Regions from separate parts of the Pseudomonas sp. LABIM340 genome, predicted to be linked through region 1. Evidence: predicted binding sites of a transcription regulator. Region 1 holds the regulator's gene; each other region holds the start of a gene.
The links. The regulator sigma-54, encoded in region 1, starts transcription at its own class of promoters, with help from an activator protein. The targets are predictions, from matches to a motif close to ANTGGCATNNANNTTGCTNT.
Positions count from the first base shown of each region.

Region 1 (3,590 bases):
GAACACCAGGTCGGCGTCCACCGGCATGCCACGCTTGAAGCCGAAGGATTCGACCAGGAAGGCGGTGCCCAGTTCGGGCTTGTTCAGTAGGCGCAGCTTGAGCACGTCGCGCAGCTGGTAGAGGTTCAGGTTGGTGGTGTTGAGCTTGAGATCGGCCAGGTCGGCGATCGGCGCCAGCAGGTTCGACTCGTCGCTAATGGCCTCGGCGAGGGAGCGAGTGTCGGTGGTCAACGGGTGGCGTCGGCGAGTCTCGGAGAAGCGTTTGAGCAGCGTCTCATCATCGGCATCGAGGTACAGCACGTCGCACTGGATGTGCTTGTCTCGGGCTTCCTGCAGCAGCTCGGGGAAGCGCTGCAGCTGGCTGGGCAGGTTGCGCGCGTCGATGGAGACGGCGACCTGCGGATGCAGCAGCTCGGTGTGCAGCAGTGCGCGCTGGGCCAGGTCCGGGAGGAGGCTGGCCGGCAGGTTGTCGATGCAGTAGAAGCCGTTGTCCTCGAGCACGTTGAGCGCGGTGCTCTTGCCCGAGCCGGATCTCCCACTGATGATGATCAGGCGCATGATCAGTGCCCGTTGTTCTGGAAGTCCACGACGATCCGGTACAGGTCCTCGCCGTTGGCGGCGTGACGCAGGCGGTCGCGGACGTCGGAGCGGTCGAGCATGGAGGCGATCTGCCGCAGCAGTTCCAGGTGCTCCTCGGTGGCCGCTTCCGGCACCAGCAGCACGAACACCAGGTCGACCGGCGCGCCGTCGAGGGCGTCGAAGTCTACCGGGTGATCCAGGTGCAGGATGGCGCTGATGGGCGACTGGCAGCCGGGGAGGCGGCAGTGCGGAATGGCGATGCCATTGCCGAAGCCGGTGGAGCCCAGGCGTTCCCGGGCCACCAGGCTGTCGAAGATGTCTTGGGAATCGAAACCCGGCAGCTCGCGAGCCACCAGGTTGGCGATTTGTTCGAGGACACGTTTCTTGCTGCCGCCCGGCACGTTCACGAGGGAACGGCCGGGGGTCAGGATTTGCTCAAGTCGGATCATAGGGAGGGGTTAACGGACACCAACACCTTGCTGGCGTTCGAGGTATTTTTCCTTGTGCTTGATCAGTTGGCGGTCGAGCTTGTCGGTGAGCAGGTCGATGGCCGCGTACATGTCTTCATGTTCCGCGCAGGCCACCACTTCGCCACCGGCGATGTGGAGGGTGGCTTCAATTTTCTGCTTCAGCTTCTCGACCTCCATGATGACCTGAACATTGGTGATCTTGTCGAAGTGGCGCTCCAGTCGGCCAAGTTTCTCGCCGACATAGTCGCGCAGGGCGTCGGTCACATCCAGTTGATGTCCACTGATGTTGACTTGCATACCGCTTTCTCCTTGTTGCCCGTGTGTAAGTGGCAGGTTATGGGGCCTGCCGCCGGAACACCTTGGCGTGGATCAACGTCACACCAGCCGCTTGCGCTCGCTCGAGGGAGAGATTCCTAGGGACTCCCGGTACTTGGCGACGGTACGACGTGCCACTTGAATGCCCTGTGCCTCCAGTAAACCAGCGATCTTGCTGTCACTCAATGGCTTTTTCGGACTTTCCGCCGCGACCAGTTTCTTGATGATGGCGCGAATCGCGGTGGACGAGCACTCGCCGCCTTCGGAGGTGCTGACGTGGCTGGAGAAGAAGTACTTCAGCTCGAAGATGCCACGCGGCGTGTGCATGAATTTCTGCGTGGTGACGCGGGAGATGGTCGACTCGTGCATGCCCACCGCCTCGGCGATGTCGTGCAGAACCAGTGGCTTCATCGCTTCCTCGCCATACTCGAGGAAGCCGCGCTGGTGCTCGACGATCTGGGTCGCCACCTTCATCAGCGTCTCGTTGCGGCTCTGCAGGCTCTTGATGAACCAGCGCGCTTCCTGCAACTGGTTGCGCATGAAGGTGTTGTCGGCGCTGGAGTCGGCGCGGCGCACAAGGCCCGCGTACTGCGAGTTCACGCGTAGGCGCGGCACCGCTTCCTGGTTGAGTTCCACCAGCCAGCGCTCGTTGTTCTTCCGCACGATGACATCCGGGACGACGTATTCGGCTTCGCCGGATTCGATCTGCGAGCCGGGCCGCGGGTGCAGCGACTGGATCAGCTCGATGGTCTCGCGCAGCTCGTCTTCCTTGAGCTTCATGCGGCGCATCAGCTGGCTGTAGTCGCGGCTGCCGAGCAGGTCCAGGTGATCGCTGACCAGACGGATGGCCTCGGCCAGCAGGTAGGTCTTGGTCGGCATCTGGCGCAGCTGCAGGAGCAGGCATTCGCGCAGGTTGCGGGCACCGACGCCGGCGGGTTCGAGCTGCTGCACGCGGCGCAGGACGACTTCCACTTCATCCATCTCCACGCCCAGTTCCGGGTCGATGGAGGCGAGGATGTCGTCGAGGGACTCGTCGAGGTAGCCGTCGTCCGTGATGCCGTCGATGATGCTCAGGGCGATCAGGCGGTCGGTATCGGACATCGGCAGGAGGTTGAGTTGCCACAGCAGATGGCTCTGTAGGCTTTCACCAGCGGAGGTGCGGGAGGTGAAGTCCCACTCGTCGTCATCGTTGCTGGGCAGGCTGCTGGCGCTGGTCTGGTAGATGTCTTCCCAGGCGGTATCGACCGGCAGTTCGTTGGGGATGCGCTCGGCCCACTGGTCCTCGTCGAGGCTGTCGACGCTGGGTGTGGTGCTTTCCTGGAAGTTGTCCTGGGAGCTGCTGCTGGTGCCGTTGGCGCCGGACTCGGCACCGTCCGCCATGGGATCGCTGTTGTCGAAGTCCTCGCCTTCTTCCTGGCGCTCCAGCATCGGGTTGGACTCCAGGGCTTCCTGGATTTCCTGTTGGAGGTCCAGCGTGGAGAGCTGGAGCAGTCGGATGGCCTGTTGCAGCTGCGGAGTCATCGTCAGCTGCTGGCCCATCTTGAGGACTAGCGATGGTTTCATGGCTGGAACTAGGCACCTTGTTCGCTGGCGCGAAGCGCGCCATATCCACGACTACGGACACCGGGGTGCCGCGAGGAAGCAAATTATATGCCTGAGTTTGGACGCTTTGCCTAGGGGCTGTCGACCTTTCGTTACAACCCGGTTGCACCAGGGTACGGCAGGCAGCCGGCTGCGTCGCGGAGCGGCCGACGGGCCGCGCCACGCTTGGTGGAGAGATGGAGCTGCCACGCCCTGGCAGGGGCGCGGCACGGGGCCTTGGAGACAGGCCTTAGAGGCGGAACTCGTGGCCCAGGTAGACTTCCTTCACCAGGTCGTTGGCGAGGATGCTCTCGGCGCTGCCTTCGGCGATCAGCTGACCGTCGTTGACGATGTACGCCGTTTCGCAGATGTCCAGGGTCTCGCGGACGTTGTGGTCGGTGATCAGTACACCGATGCCCTTGGCCTTGAGGTGATGGATGATCTGCTTGATGTCGCCCACGGAGATGGGGTCGACGCCGGCGAAGGGTTCGTCCAGCAGGATGAACTTCGGCGAACTGGCCAGCGCGCGGGCGATTTCCACGCGGCGTCGCTCACCACCGGACAGGCTCATGCCGAGGTTGTCACGGATGTGGTGGATGTGGAATTCCTCGAGCAGGCCTTCCAGGGCTTCCTGGCGGCCGGCGC
Region 1 is NZ_CM200227.1:1,158,121-1,161,710, forward strand. It holds gene rapZ (RNase adapter RapZ) at 1-558, opposite strand, end outside; gene ptsN (PTS IIA-like nitrogen regulatory protein PtsN) at 561-1,028, opposite strand; gene hpf (ribosome hibernation-promoting factor, HPF/YfiA family) at 1,038-1,346, opposite strand; gene ABKS89_RS05595 (RNA polymerase factor sigma-54) at 1,425-2,927, opposite strand; gene lptB (LPS export ABC transporter ATP-binding protein) at 3,196-3,590, opposite strand, start outside.

Region 2 (3,590 bases), 3.1 Mb from region 1:
GACGCGGGCGAGGGGGGCCATCTTGATGGCTTCCGGACGGGTTCCGAAAACCATGGTGACTTTGTACTTCATCAATTGCTCCTTGGGCGCACCCTTGTGGGGCCGCCTTCGGTTTTCCGTGTGGGATTTTTTCCAAGGGCAATGAAAGTCGCTCAAGTCCGGGCTGTCCAGCGACAACTGGTGTTGCCAGTGATACAGGTCAGGTACATTGACCTTTTTAGATGTTTTGTCGCCTGGCTGCAGGCCGCGTCGTCAGTGGGCTGGCGCCGGTTTGTCGGCAGCGCCGAGGAAAAATGTTGATGAATTTTTCGAAAAGGCGGATCGGTCGATGCTGAGCGCGGAATTGAAGGCGTTCTACCGGGTGGCGAAGCTGGGCAGCATCACCCAGGCGGCGAAGAAACTCGGCCTCAGTCAGCCGACCGTGACCACGCAGGTCCGCAACCTGGAAAGCCAGTACGCAGTGGAGCTGTTCTATCGCGGCGGCCGTCGGCTGACCCTGAGCGACGAGGGCGCGCGCCTGCTGCCGATGGTCGAGGCGCTGCTGCAGCAGGAAGCCGACATCGAGTTCTACCTGCGCAACTGCGGGCAGATGCAGGGTGCGTTGCGCATCGGCGCCACCTCTCCTTATTACGTGCTTGGGCTGATCAAGACCTTCCGCGAGCGCTTCCCGCAGATCGAGGTGTCGGTGGAAATCGGCAACTCCCAGCAGGTGCTCGAATCGCTGATCGAATGCCGGGTCGACCTGGCGGCCTCCTCGCAGCAGGTGGACGACGCGCGCCTGACCCGCGTGGTGCTGGGCAGCGATCCGCTGGTGCTGGCGGTGCACCGCAGCCATCCGCTGGCGGGCCTGCAGTCGGTGAGCCTGGGCGACTTGCGCAACCATTGCCTGCTGATGCGCGAGGCGGGCTCGACTACCCGCCAACTGACCGAGGCGATGTTGCAGCAGGCGGGAGTGACGCCGGCTTCGATGCTGGAAATCGGCAGCCGCGAATCGATCCGCGAGGCGGTGATCCGTAACCTGGGCGTGAGCATCATCGCCCGCCAGGAAGTGCCGGATAACCCGCAGTTGTGCGTGCTGGAGATCAAGGGCGCGAGCCTGATCGACGAGTACCTGTATTGCCTGAAGGATCGGCGACAGGCGCGCTTGCCGAGTGCGTTTCTGGCACTTGCCCAATCGTAGAAATCGACTCCCTGTAGGAGCGGTCCATGCCCGCGATCCGTCGGCAGGGCCGACGTTGCCAGTTCGTTCGCGAGCAGGCTGAGCGCGGCAACGTAAACGGCAATGGCAACGGCGCAAGAGGGCGGCAAAGCGCAGCGGCAAGCTTGCCGCCTTGCCCTGGGCGGCAAGGAAAAGGGTTGCCGCTTTGCCGCTGTTTGCCGCCCCTTGCCGCTCTCTGGATTCCATCAAGCCCTTGATTATCAAGGGAATGCAAATATGGCACGCACCTTGCTGAAGTGTTGGCAAGCCCACACCGGCAAACAGGTTCGTGACCATGAGCATCAGCTTCGACAAAGCCCTCGGCATCCACCAGCAAGCGCTGAACTTCCGCTCCCAGCGCGCTGAAGTCCTGGCCAATAACCTGGCCAACGCCGACACGCCCAACTACAAGGCGCGCGACCTGGATTTCGCCTCGGTGCTGGCGGCCCAGTCGGACAAGATGAAGAACGGCACCTTCAGCGCGACCCTGACCAATTCGCATCACATTGCCGCCGATGGTTTCGGCATGGGTGACGAGTCGGTGAAGTACCGCATCCCGAACCAGCCTTCGGTTGACCAGAACACCGTCGACGAACAGATCGAGCAAGCCAACTACGCGGAAAACTCCGTGCAGTTCCAGGCCTCGTTCACCTTCCTCAACAGCAAATTCAAAGGGCTGATGAACGCCCTGCGCGGGGAGTAATCGCCATGTCGCTCGCCAGTGTCTTCAACATCGCCGGTACCGGCATGAGTGCCCAGACCACCCGTCTGAACACCACCGCGTCGAACATCGCCAACGCCGAGAGCGTCTCCTCGAGCATCGACCAGACCTACCGCGCCCGTCACCCGGTGTTCTCCACCATGCTGCAGAACGCCCAGGGCGGCGACCAGGGTTCGCTGTTCGGCGAGACCGACCAGGCCGGTTCCGGCGTGCAGGTGCTGGGCGTGGTCGAGGACCAGAGCCCGCTGGTGCCGCGCTACGAGCCGAACCACCCGGCCGCCGACAAGGACGGCTACGTCTACTACCCCAACGTCAACGTGGTGGAGGAGATGGCCGACATGATCTCAGCCAGCCGTTCTTTCCAGAGCAACGCGGAAATGATGAACACCGCCAAGCAGATGATGCAGAAGGTCCTGACCCTGGGTCAGTAAGCGCAGAGGACGCCGCATGAGCATCAATACCGATAACAGCGCTTCGAGTTCGATCCTGTCGTCACTGAACGCCGGGTCCAAGAGCTCGTCGTCGACGACCGAGACGGGCACCAGCGCGCTGGGCAAGGATTCCTTCCTGCAGCTGCTGGTCACCCAGCTGAATAACCAGAACCCGCTGGACCCGCAGGACAACACCGAGTTCGTCTCCCAGCTGGCGCAGTTCAGCAGCCTGGAGAGCATGCAGAACCTGGACACCACCCTGGGCACCTTCTATTCGTCGTTCCAGTCGTCGCAGGCCCTGCAGGCTTCCTCGCTGGTCGGCCGCTCGGTGATCGTCAACTCCAGCAAGGTGCAGGTCGATGACCCGAGCGCCGGCGTCAACGGCACCCTGGTGATGCCGTCCGGCGGCGATGGCGTGACCCTGAAGATCTACGACGACTCGGGCGACCTGGTACGTACCGTCGACATGGGCAGCCAGAAGGCCGGCAACATCGACTTCAAGTGGGACGGCAAGGACGACAGCGGGGAGCTGGTGGCTGCCGGCACCTACACCGTCAAGGCCAGCGCCAGCCTGGACGGTACCAGTACCGCCCTGACCACCTACCTGCCAGCCACGGTCAACAGCGTCACGCTGGGCCAGAACGGCGGGGAAATGTCCCTGAACCTGGCTGGCATCGGCGCCGTTTCCGCCTCCAGCATTCAGACCATCGGAAAATAACGCCGCGTTTCGGCACAGGAGCAACACATGTCTTTCAATACCGCCCTGAGTGGACTCAACGCCGCGTCGATGGACCTGAACGTCACCGGCAACAACATTGCCAACGTCGGCACCACCGGCTTCAAATCCTCGCGTACCGAGTTCGCCGACCTCTACGCCTCCTCGATGCTCGGCACCGGCCGCATCGCCGTGGGTAACGGCGTGGTCACCCAGGCCGTCTCGCAGCAGTTCACCCAGGGCAACCTGAGCACCACCGGTCGCAGCCTGGACCTGGCGGTGAGCGGCAACGGTTTCTTCATGACCAGCGACAACGGCAGCCGCGTCTACACCCGCAACGGCACCTTCAACACCGACGCCAGCGGCTACATCGTCGATGGCTCGGGCAACCGCCTGCAGGGTTATGGCGTCAATGGCAACGGCAACATCGTCAACGGTGTGATCACCGACCTGAAGGTCGACACCGCCAACCAGCCGCCGAGCCCGACCTCGAAGATCACTTCGACCCTGAGCCTGAACTCCAAC
Region 2 is NZ_CM200227.1:4,751,520-4,755,109, reverse strand. It holds gene wecB (non-hydrolyzing UDP-N-acetylglucosamine 2-epimerase) at 1-72, opposite strand, end outside; gene ABKS89_RS21735 (LysR family transcriptional regulator) at 329-1,180, shown strand; gene flgB (flagellar basal body rod protein FlgB) at 1,494-1,901, shown strand; gene flgC (flagellar basal body rod protein FlgC) at 1,907-2,350, shown strand; gene flgD (flagellar hook assembly protein FlgD) at 2,367-3,068, shown strand; gene flgE (flagellar hook protein FlgE) at 3,096-3,590, shown strand, end outside.
Region 2: a site for sigma-54 is predicted at 1,435-1,454, ahead of flgB (flagellar basal body rod protein FlgB). Genes of this name have one in related genera too.

Region 3 (3,590 bases), 140 kb from region 1:
CAATTGAGTGCTAAGGAGCGTCTCTGGGGCCACATGCGCCAGACCACGCAGATTGAAAACAGCACCATGCTGCTGGGGATATTGGCCCGACAGGATGCTGGTCCACGAAGGGTAAGTCCTGCCCAGGGGAACGTAAGCCCGAGTGTACTTCATGCTTTGGGCATACAGACCATGGAGGACTGGGGTTTGCTCTGCGGTCGAGGCAAAGGCATGCGCCGAGAGCGAGTCCACTCCGACTATGACAATGCTGCGCCCAGAGCGAGGTTCTACATGCGCGGCCCCGCTGATAGCCCAGAGTCCCAGCCCCCCCAGGGCTACACAGATACCCGCCAGGCGCTGCGCTCGAGTCATTACAGGAATCGCGCGATAAAAAATGACTAGCAGCAGAATCGCCAGCAGGCTCAGCGCTACCTTACCCAGAATGACCGAGTCCAGCAGCGAAAGCGCATAGGAGTAGTTGGAGTAAGGGAACCACCAGCGGTTCACCGAGACCAGCAGCATCCAACCGAACAGCAGGGCCAGTGCATGGCCAATCGTGGGCGAAATGCCAAACAGGCGCGCCACCCACCTTCCCAGCCAACTGAAGAACCACAGGGTCACGGCGCACAGCACCAGACTGCTGGCAATGAACAGCGACGCCCCCTCACGCACCGTTCCTGACATCCAGGCCTGGCGAAGCAAGGCATAGACGTGCCTATCATCCATGGGCAATACGCGAGGCTCCAGAAGCAACGGAGCCCAGTAGAGCAGCAAGAATGCCAGGGAAAGCAGTACCCGTACTAACTTGGTCATAAGCACTCTGAAGAAATCGCCATCTAGAGGAGGATCACGAGCTCATCAACTCCGGATGGCAACCATCAAACCATTGATCATCGGGAGCTTCTGCCCCCAGGCCGCAGGGCCAGCATTCTAAATGGCTGAACGACCGGCAGACTCGGCAGTTCGCCCCAAGGTCCGCATACCAATGTTCTCTCGGACCTCCTGATTTCCCCCTCGCCACATTACGTTATCGATGAAGTAATGGTGAACATTGATGAAGAGGACGAAGCAAAGCATGAAGGTATTGATCGGCATTGCCAGCGGCAGAAGTCTCAACTGATCCAGATAGACCGGTAAATAATTGAACAACAAGGCAGCCAACACGAACGCGCTGCCCCACCAAGCCGCATATCCCAGCCAGGCGCGCCCGGAACGCTGCACCTTGCTTCGCGTGTAAGCGCCGCTGAACAGCATGTACTGGAGGGAGTGGAACAGCGGAATGAGCACCAGGAAGAATTCATTACGCAGCAGCGGTGAGAGCCAGAGGTAGATCATCAGCAAGGGCGTAACCGCGATCAGCCCTGGCCACTTCTCGTTGCGCTTCCAGCGACACAGAAACACCGCCAGAGCGGGGAGGACTCCCAGCAAAGAGAGCAGATGCAACTCTCGCGTCCAGTCGCTCAAAACGGACGGCAATGAATACGGAAGTCCCGCAAAATTATTGTCATAGCGCCCAGTGAAAAGACGCAGAAACGACGCCCACCAAAGCGGGAACAGCGAATAGCGAATAATCAGCTGTTCGGAGCGACTGAAAAAAGCGCCCTGGCCCGCTGAATAGACAATGAAACAGCCGTAGGACTGCTTGATGTAATGCCAGCCCACCGTAAAGAGCATGAGGTACAGCAGACCCCGAAGTACGTCGATTCGCGCGGTCATAAGCGCGTAACCCACTGCACCAAGCAACAAAAGCGGTGCGAGCACGCCGGCCCAGAAAAAACGAATGTCCTTCAGCAGGCGCCCACGATGCCCTCCATAGAGCATCAGGTAGCTGATCAGAAAGTGCGGGCCGTTGACGAAGAACGCCAGGTACCACGCCAGCAAGGAAATATCAAAAGTAGATACCTGTAAATTCAGCGCAACTACCAGAGCCAGTACCAGCAGCGACAACCCGCCAATCATCATGAAGTCGACAATGGGAGAAAAGAAGCAGCGCGCTGGTTGAACCATCATTTTCGTGACCTCAAAAAAAATGCGCCGCAAGCGGCGCATTTTCGAGACATCGGATTACGGAGTAGCGGCGTTGCGGCACTCGGCCGGAACGTATTTCAGATCGGAAGAGGTGGTGCAAGCCCAGGTCACACCGGTGCTGCTGGCAGTGGGAGCCAGAGCCAGGTTGACGGTGATGCTGTTACCGGCATCCACCGCTACCGACAGGGTGCCGGCGTTGCAGGCCAGAGTAGTACGACCAGTGACACCAGTGTTAACACCGGCGCAGTTGTCGGCAGCAGCGGCAGCCAGGTTTTCAGCAACAGTGGCTTTGGCGCCGCTGGCGATGACCAGACCTTCGGAAACGCGAGCGCGGACGGTGTAGTCCTGGTAGGCCGGCAGGGCGATGGCGGCCAGAATACCGATGATCGCAACCACGATCATCAGTTCGATCAGAGTAAAACCTTTCTGAGCATTCATGCTTGAACTCCTAGAGTCAGTAATGGAGGTCCTATGACCTGATCTGACAAAAGCATCATCCGTGCCAACATAAAAGGTACTGTGTTTCCTGCTATAAAAAAGGAAACTTCAAAGATTGAACTGAGCGGTTTCAGCAGGAAGTGACAAAAAACGACACCTGCCAGGTGTCAATTTGGCAGCCCACGGCAACTGCGTTATAAGGCTGCCTATATCTACTCCAGGCCCTGATGCTCATGAACGACCAAGTCATCCTTTCCGGACTTGCCCGCCAATTGGTTATCGCTGAACTGCTCGATGAAAAGAGCGCACAGCAGGCACAGCAGCAAGCCCAGAGAAATAAGCTGCCACTGGTGACCTACCTGGTGCAGAACAAGCTGGTGAAGTCGCGCCCTCTGACGGAGCTGGCAGCCGAACAGTTCGGGGTAGCCTTTTTCGATCTCGCGAGCCTGGACAAGGAGTCAATTCCCAAGGAACTGGTCAGCGAGAAGCTGGTCCGCCAGCATCGCATCCTCCCGCTCTGGCGACGTGGCAACAAGCTTTTCGTGGGCCTTTCCGACCCCACCAACCACCAGGCCATCACCGACGTGCAGTTCAGCACCGGCCTGACCACCGAAGCCATCCTGGTCGACGACGACAGACTGGGTGAAGCCATCGAGAAACTGTTCGAGAGCGTTACCGGTGGGCTGGACGACCTGGGTGACATCGATCTGGACGGTCTGGACATCGAAAGCGGCAACTCCGAACAGAAGGATGAGGCTGTCGGAGGCGATGCCGATGACGCCCCGGTTGTTCGATTCGTCAACAAAATGCTGCTCGATGCCATCAAGGGCGGCTCATCGGACCTGCACTTCGAGCCTTACGAGAAGATCTATCGTGTGCGCTTTCGTACTGACGGCATGCTCCATGAAGTAGCGAAGCCTCCGATCCAGCTGGCCAGCCGCATATCGGCGCGCCTGAAGGTGATGGCCGGCCTGGACATCTCCGAGCGCCGCAAGCCCCAGGACGGTCGCATCAAGATGCGCGTCTCCAAGACCAAATCCATCGACTTCCGCGTCAACACCCTGCCGACCTTGTGGGGCGAGAAAATCGTGATGCGGATCCTCGACTCGTCCAGTGCACAGATGGGCATCGATGCCCTGGGCTAT
Region 3 is NZ_CM200227.1:1,022,591-1,026,180, reverse strand. It holds gene ABKS89_RS05025 (sulfatase-like hydrolase/transferase) at 1-792, opposite strand, end outside; gene ABKS89_RS05020 (hypothetical protein) at 910-2,028, opposite strand; gene ABKS89_RS05015 (pilin) at 2,044-2,445, opposite strand; gene pilB (type IV-A pilus assembly ATPase PilB) at 2,679-3,590, shown strand, end outside.
Region 3: a site for sigma-54 is predicted at 2,495-2,514, ahead of ABKS89_RS05015 (pilin). Genes of this name have one in related genera too.

Region 4 (3,590 bases), 1.2 Mb from region 1:
GGGCGTTGCCGGCAGGGGAGGGGCCAGCTCGGCGGCTGGCGAAATGATCGCGCCTTGCCGCCGCTGGCCGTTGGCCGCCTAGCGCTTTCAGCCGATTCGCACTTGCAGCGTCAGTGCCCGAGCATCTCGTGCATCGCAATGATCTGCTCGGCCACCTGCACCAGCTTCTGCTGGCGGCCCATGGCCTGGCGGCGCATCAGGGTGTAGGCCTCTTCCTCGGCGCAGCCCTTCATTTTCATCAGCAGCCCCTTGGCCAGCTCGATGCGCTTGCGCTCGGCCAGCTGCAGCTCGCGAGCCTGCAACTGGGCACGCAGGGCCTGGTCGCTCTCGAAGCGGGCCATGGCGACGTCGAGGATCGGCTGCAGTCGCTCGGCCTGGATGCCCTCGACGATGTAGGCGCTGACCCCGGAGCGGATGGCCTGGCGCATCACCTGCGGGTCGTGCTCGTCGGTGAACATGACGATGGGGCGCGGCTGGTCGCGGCTGACCAGCACTACCTGCTCCATCACGTCGCGGCCAGGGGATTCGGTGTCGATGAGGATCACATCCGGATGCAGGGCCTCGACCCGTTGCGCCAGGTCGACCGTGAGGCCGGATTCGTCGATGACCTCGAAGCCGCTTTCCACCAGCGCAGCCTTGAGGCGCCCGACCTTTTTCGGGGTGTCGTTGATCAGCAGGACGCGCAGCATGCTCAACCTCGCTCCGCCAGGGCATTCAGCTCGAAGCTGAGGGCATAGCCGGCCGGGTCGCTGCCGTCCCAGAGGCGGCCGTCGATCAGGGTCGAGGCGCGCATCTCGGTGTCCGGCACGCTGATACCGACGGCGCTGGCGGCTTCGCGGTAGAGGTCGAGTTGCTGGACCTGGCGGGCGATGCCGAGGTAATCGACGTCTTCGCGCAGCAGGCCCCAGCGGCGGAACTGGGTCATGAACCACAGCCCGTCGGAAAGCCAGGGATAGGTGGCCTGGCCTTCATTGAAGAAGCGCAGCGGGTGCGCGTCCTGCCAGGCGTGGCCAAGGCCGTCCTGGTAACGGCCGAGCAGACGCGGCTCGACGCTGGCGAGTGGGGCGTCGACGTAGTCTTCGCTGCTGATCAGCTGGGCGGCGCTGCGCAGGTTGTCTGCGCTGGCTTCGATGAAGCGGCTGGCGTCCAGCAGGCTCATGACCAGTGCGCGCGCGGTGTTGGGATATTCCTCGACGAAGGCGCGGGTGGTGCCCAGGACCTTCTCCGGGTGGTCTGGCCAGATCTGCTGGCTGGTGGCGAGGGTGAAGCCCATGCCTTCGTCCACCGCCAGGGCGCCCCAGGGGCCGCCGGCGCAGAAGCCGTCGATGCGCCCGGCTTTCAGGTGCTCGACCATCTGTGCCGGCGGCACCACCAGGCTGCGGACGTCCTGCAGGGGGTGGATGCCGTGGCTGGCCAGCCAGTAATAGAGCCACATCGCATGGGTGCCGGTGGGGAAGGTGTGGGCCAGGGTGAGTTGCGCACCGTTCTGGCGCGCGTGGCTCTGCAGTGCCCCGGCAGAGGTCACGCCGTCGCGCATCAGTGGGGCGGAGAGGTTGATCGACTGGCCGTTCTGGCACAGGCCCATGAGCACGGCCATGTCGGTGGCCGGGGCGCCGCCCAGGCCCAGTTGCAGGTCATAGACGAGTCCGTAGAGGCATTGCGCCGCGTCCAGTTCGCCGCTGAGCAGGCGGTCGCGCAGGCCGGCCCAGGAGTTCTGCCGTTGCAGGTTGAGCGTCAGGCCGTAGGGCTGGCCGAAGCCCTGGGTCGCAGCCACCACCAGCGAGGCGGAGTCGGTAAGGGCCATGAAGCCCAGGTCAAGGGCTGTCTTCTCCGGGGCATCGGAGCCGGCCACCCAGGCCAGGCTGTCCGGCAGTGGGCTGGTGCTGTCGATCATCTCCACCTCTGAACTCACTCTCAACGCAAAAGAATGGCGCCGTGCCACCTGCCCGAAGGGCGGTAGCCGCGACGCCATTGTCGATTGTTGATTGTCGGGCGCGATCCGCCGTTGGATCGCAGGTACGAGGAGTTGAGCAAGGGCTGTGCCAGCGGTCGTGCGGAAAAAAAAGAAGCCCCGCCATGGAGGGCGGGGCGCAGAGGAAGGGAGCGCACCTCTGGAGGGTTCCACAAGGGCACCTGAGCACGGATATCGGCAGGAGCCTGTCGTCCACCTTAGACCCGGTAGCCCGTGGCGCAACCGGTCAATAAGTATTAGGCCCATCGTTAGGGGCGGGCGGGAGCGCTCTGTTTCGGGGCCTGGAAAAGAAAAGCCCCGCACGAGGCGGGGCTTTTCATCACGCTAGGAGTCTCAGACCTGGACGGCCGGGATCTTCGCGTTGGCTGCAGCTTCGCGGAACTCGGCGATCTGGTCGAAGCTCAGGTAGCGGTAGATGTCGGCAGACATGCTGTCGATATCCTTCGCGTAGGCCATGTACTCCTCGACGGTCGGCAGCTTGCCGATGATCGAAGCGACAGCGGCCAGCTCGGCGGATGCCAGGAACACATCGGTGGCGTCGCCCAGACGGTTCGGGAAGTTACGGGTCGAAGTGGAAACCACGGTCGAACCGGTCTGTACGCGAGCCTGGTTACCCATGCACAGCGAGCAGCCCGGCATTTCCATGCGCGCGCCAGCCTTGCCGTAGATGCCGTAGTAGCCTTCTTCGGTCAGCTGGTGGGCGTCCATCTTGGTCGGCGGAGCCAGCCACAGACGGGTCGGAATGCCACCCTTGACCTTGTCCAGCAGCTTGCCGGCAGCGCGGAAGTGACCGATGTTGGTCATGCAGGAACCGATGAAGACTTCATCGATCTTGCGGCCTTCGACGCTGGACAGCAGACGGGCGTCGTCCGGGTCGTTCGGAGCGCAGAGTACCGGCTCCTTGACGTCGGCCAGGTCGATCTCGATGACCGCGGCGTACTCGGCGTCCTTGTCGGCGGCCAGCAGTTGCGGGTTGGCCAGCCAGGCTTCCATCGCTTGCGCGCGGCGCTCCAGGGTGCGGGCGTCGCCGTAGCCTTCGCCAATCATCCAGCGCAGCAGGGTGATGTTGGACTTCAGGTACTCGGCGATGGCGTCTTCCGGCAGCTTGATGGTGCAACCGGCAGCCGAACGCTCGGCGGAGGCGTCGGACAGCTCGAAGGCTTGCTCGACGGTCAGGTCGTTCAGGCCTTCGATCTCGAGGATGCGGCCGGAGAAGATGTTCTTCTTGCCCTTCTTCTCGACGGTCAGCAGGCCAGCCTGGATGGCGTAGTAGGGGATCGCATGGACCAGGTCACGCAGGGTGATGCCCGGTTGCAGCTGGCCCTTGAAGCGCACCAGAACCGATTCCGGCATGTCCAGCGGCATGACGCCGGTGGCAGCGGCGAAGGCGACCAGGCCGGAACCGGCCGGGAAGCTGATGCCGATCGGGAAGCGGGTGTGCGAGTCGCCGCCGGTGCCGACGGTGTCAGGCAGCAGCATGCGGTTCAGCCAGCTGTGGATGATGCCGTCGCCCGGACGCAGGGAGACACCGCCGCGGGTCATGATGAAGTCCGGCAGGGTGTGGTGGGTCTTGACGTCGATCGGCTTCGGATAAGCAGCGGTGTGGCAGAAGGACTGC
Region 4 is NZ_CM200227.1:2,322,740-2,326,329, forward strand. It holds gene ABKS89_RS11040 (ANTAR domain-containing response regulator) at 111-689, opposite strand; gene ABKS89_RS11045 (CmpA/NrtA family ABC transporter substrate-binding protein) at 692-1,894, opposite strand; gene acnB (bifunctional aconitate hydratase 2/2-methylisocitrate dehydratase) at 2,306-3,590, opposite strand, start outside.
Region 4: a site for sigma-54 is predicted at 2,028-2,047, ahead of ABKS89_RS11045 (CmpA/NrtA family ABC transporter substrate-binding protein). Genes of this name have one in related genera too.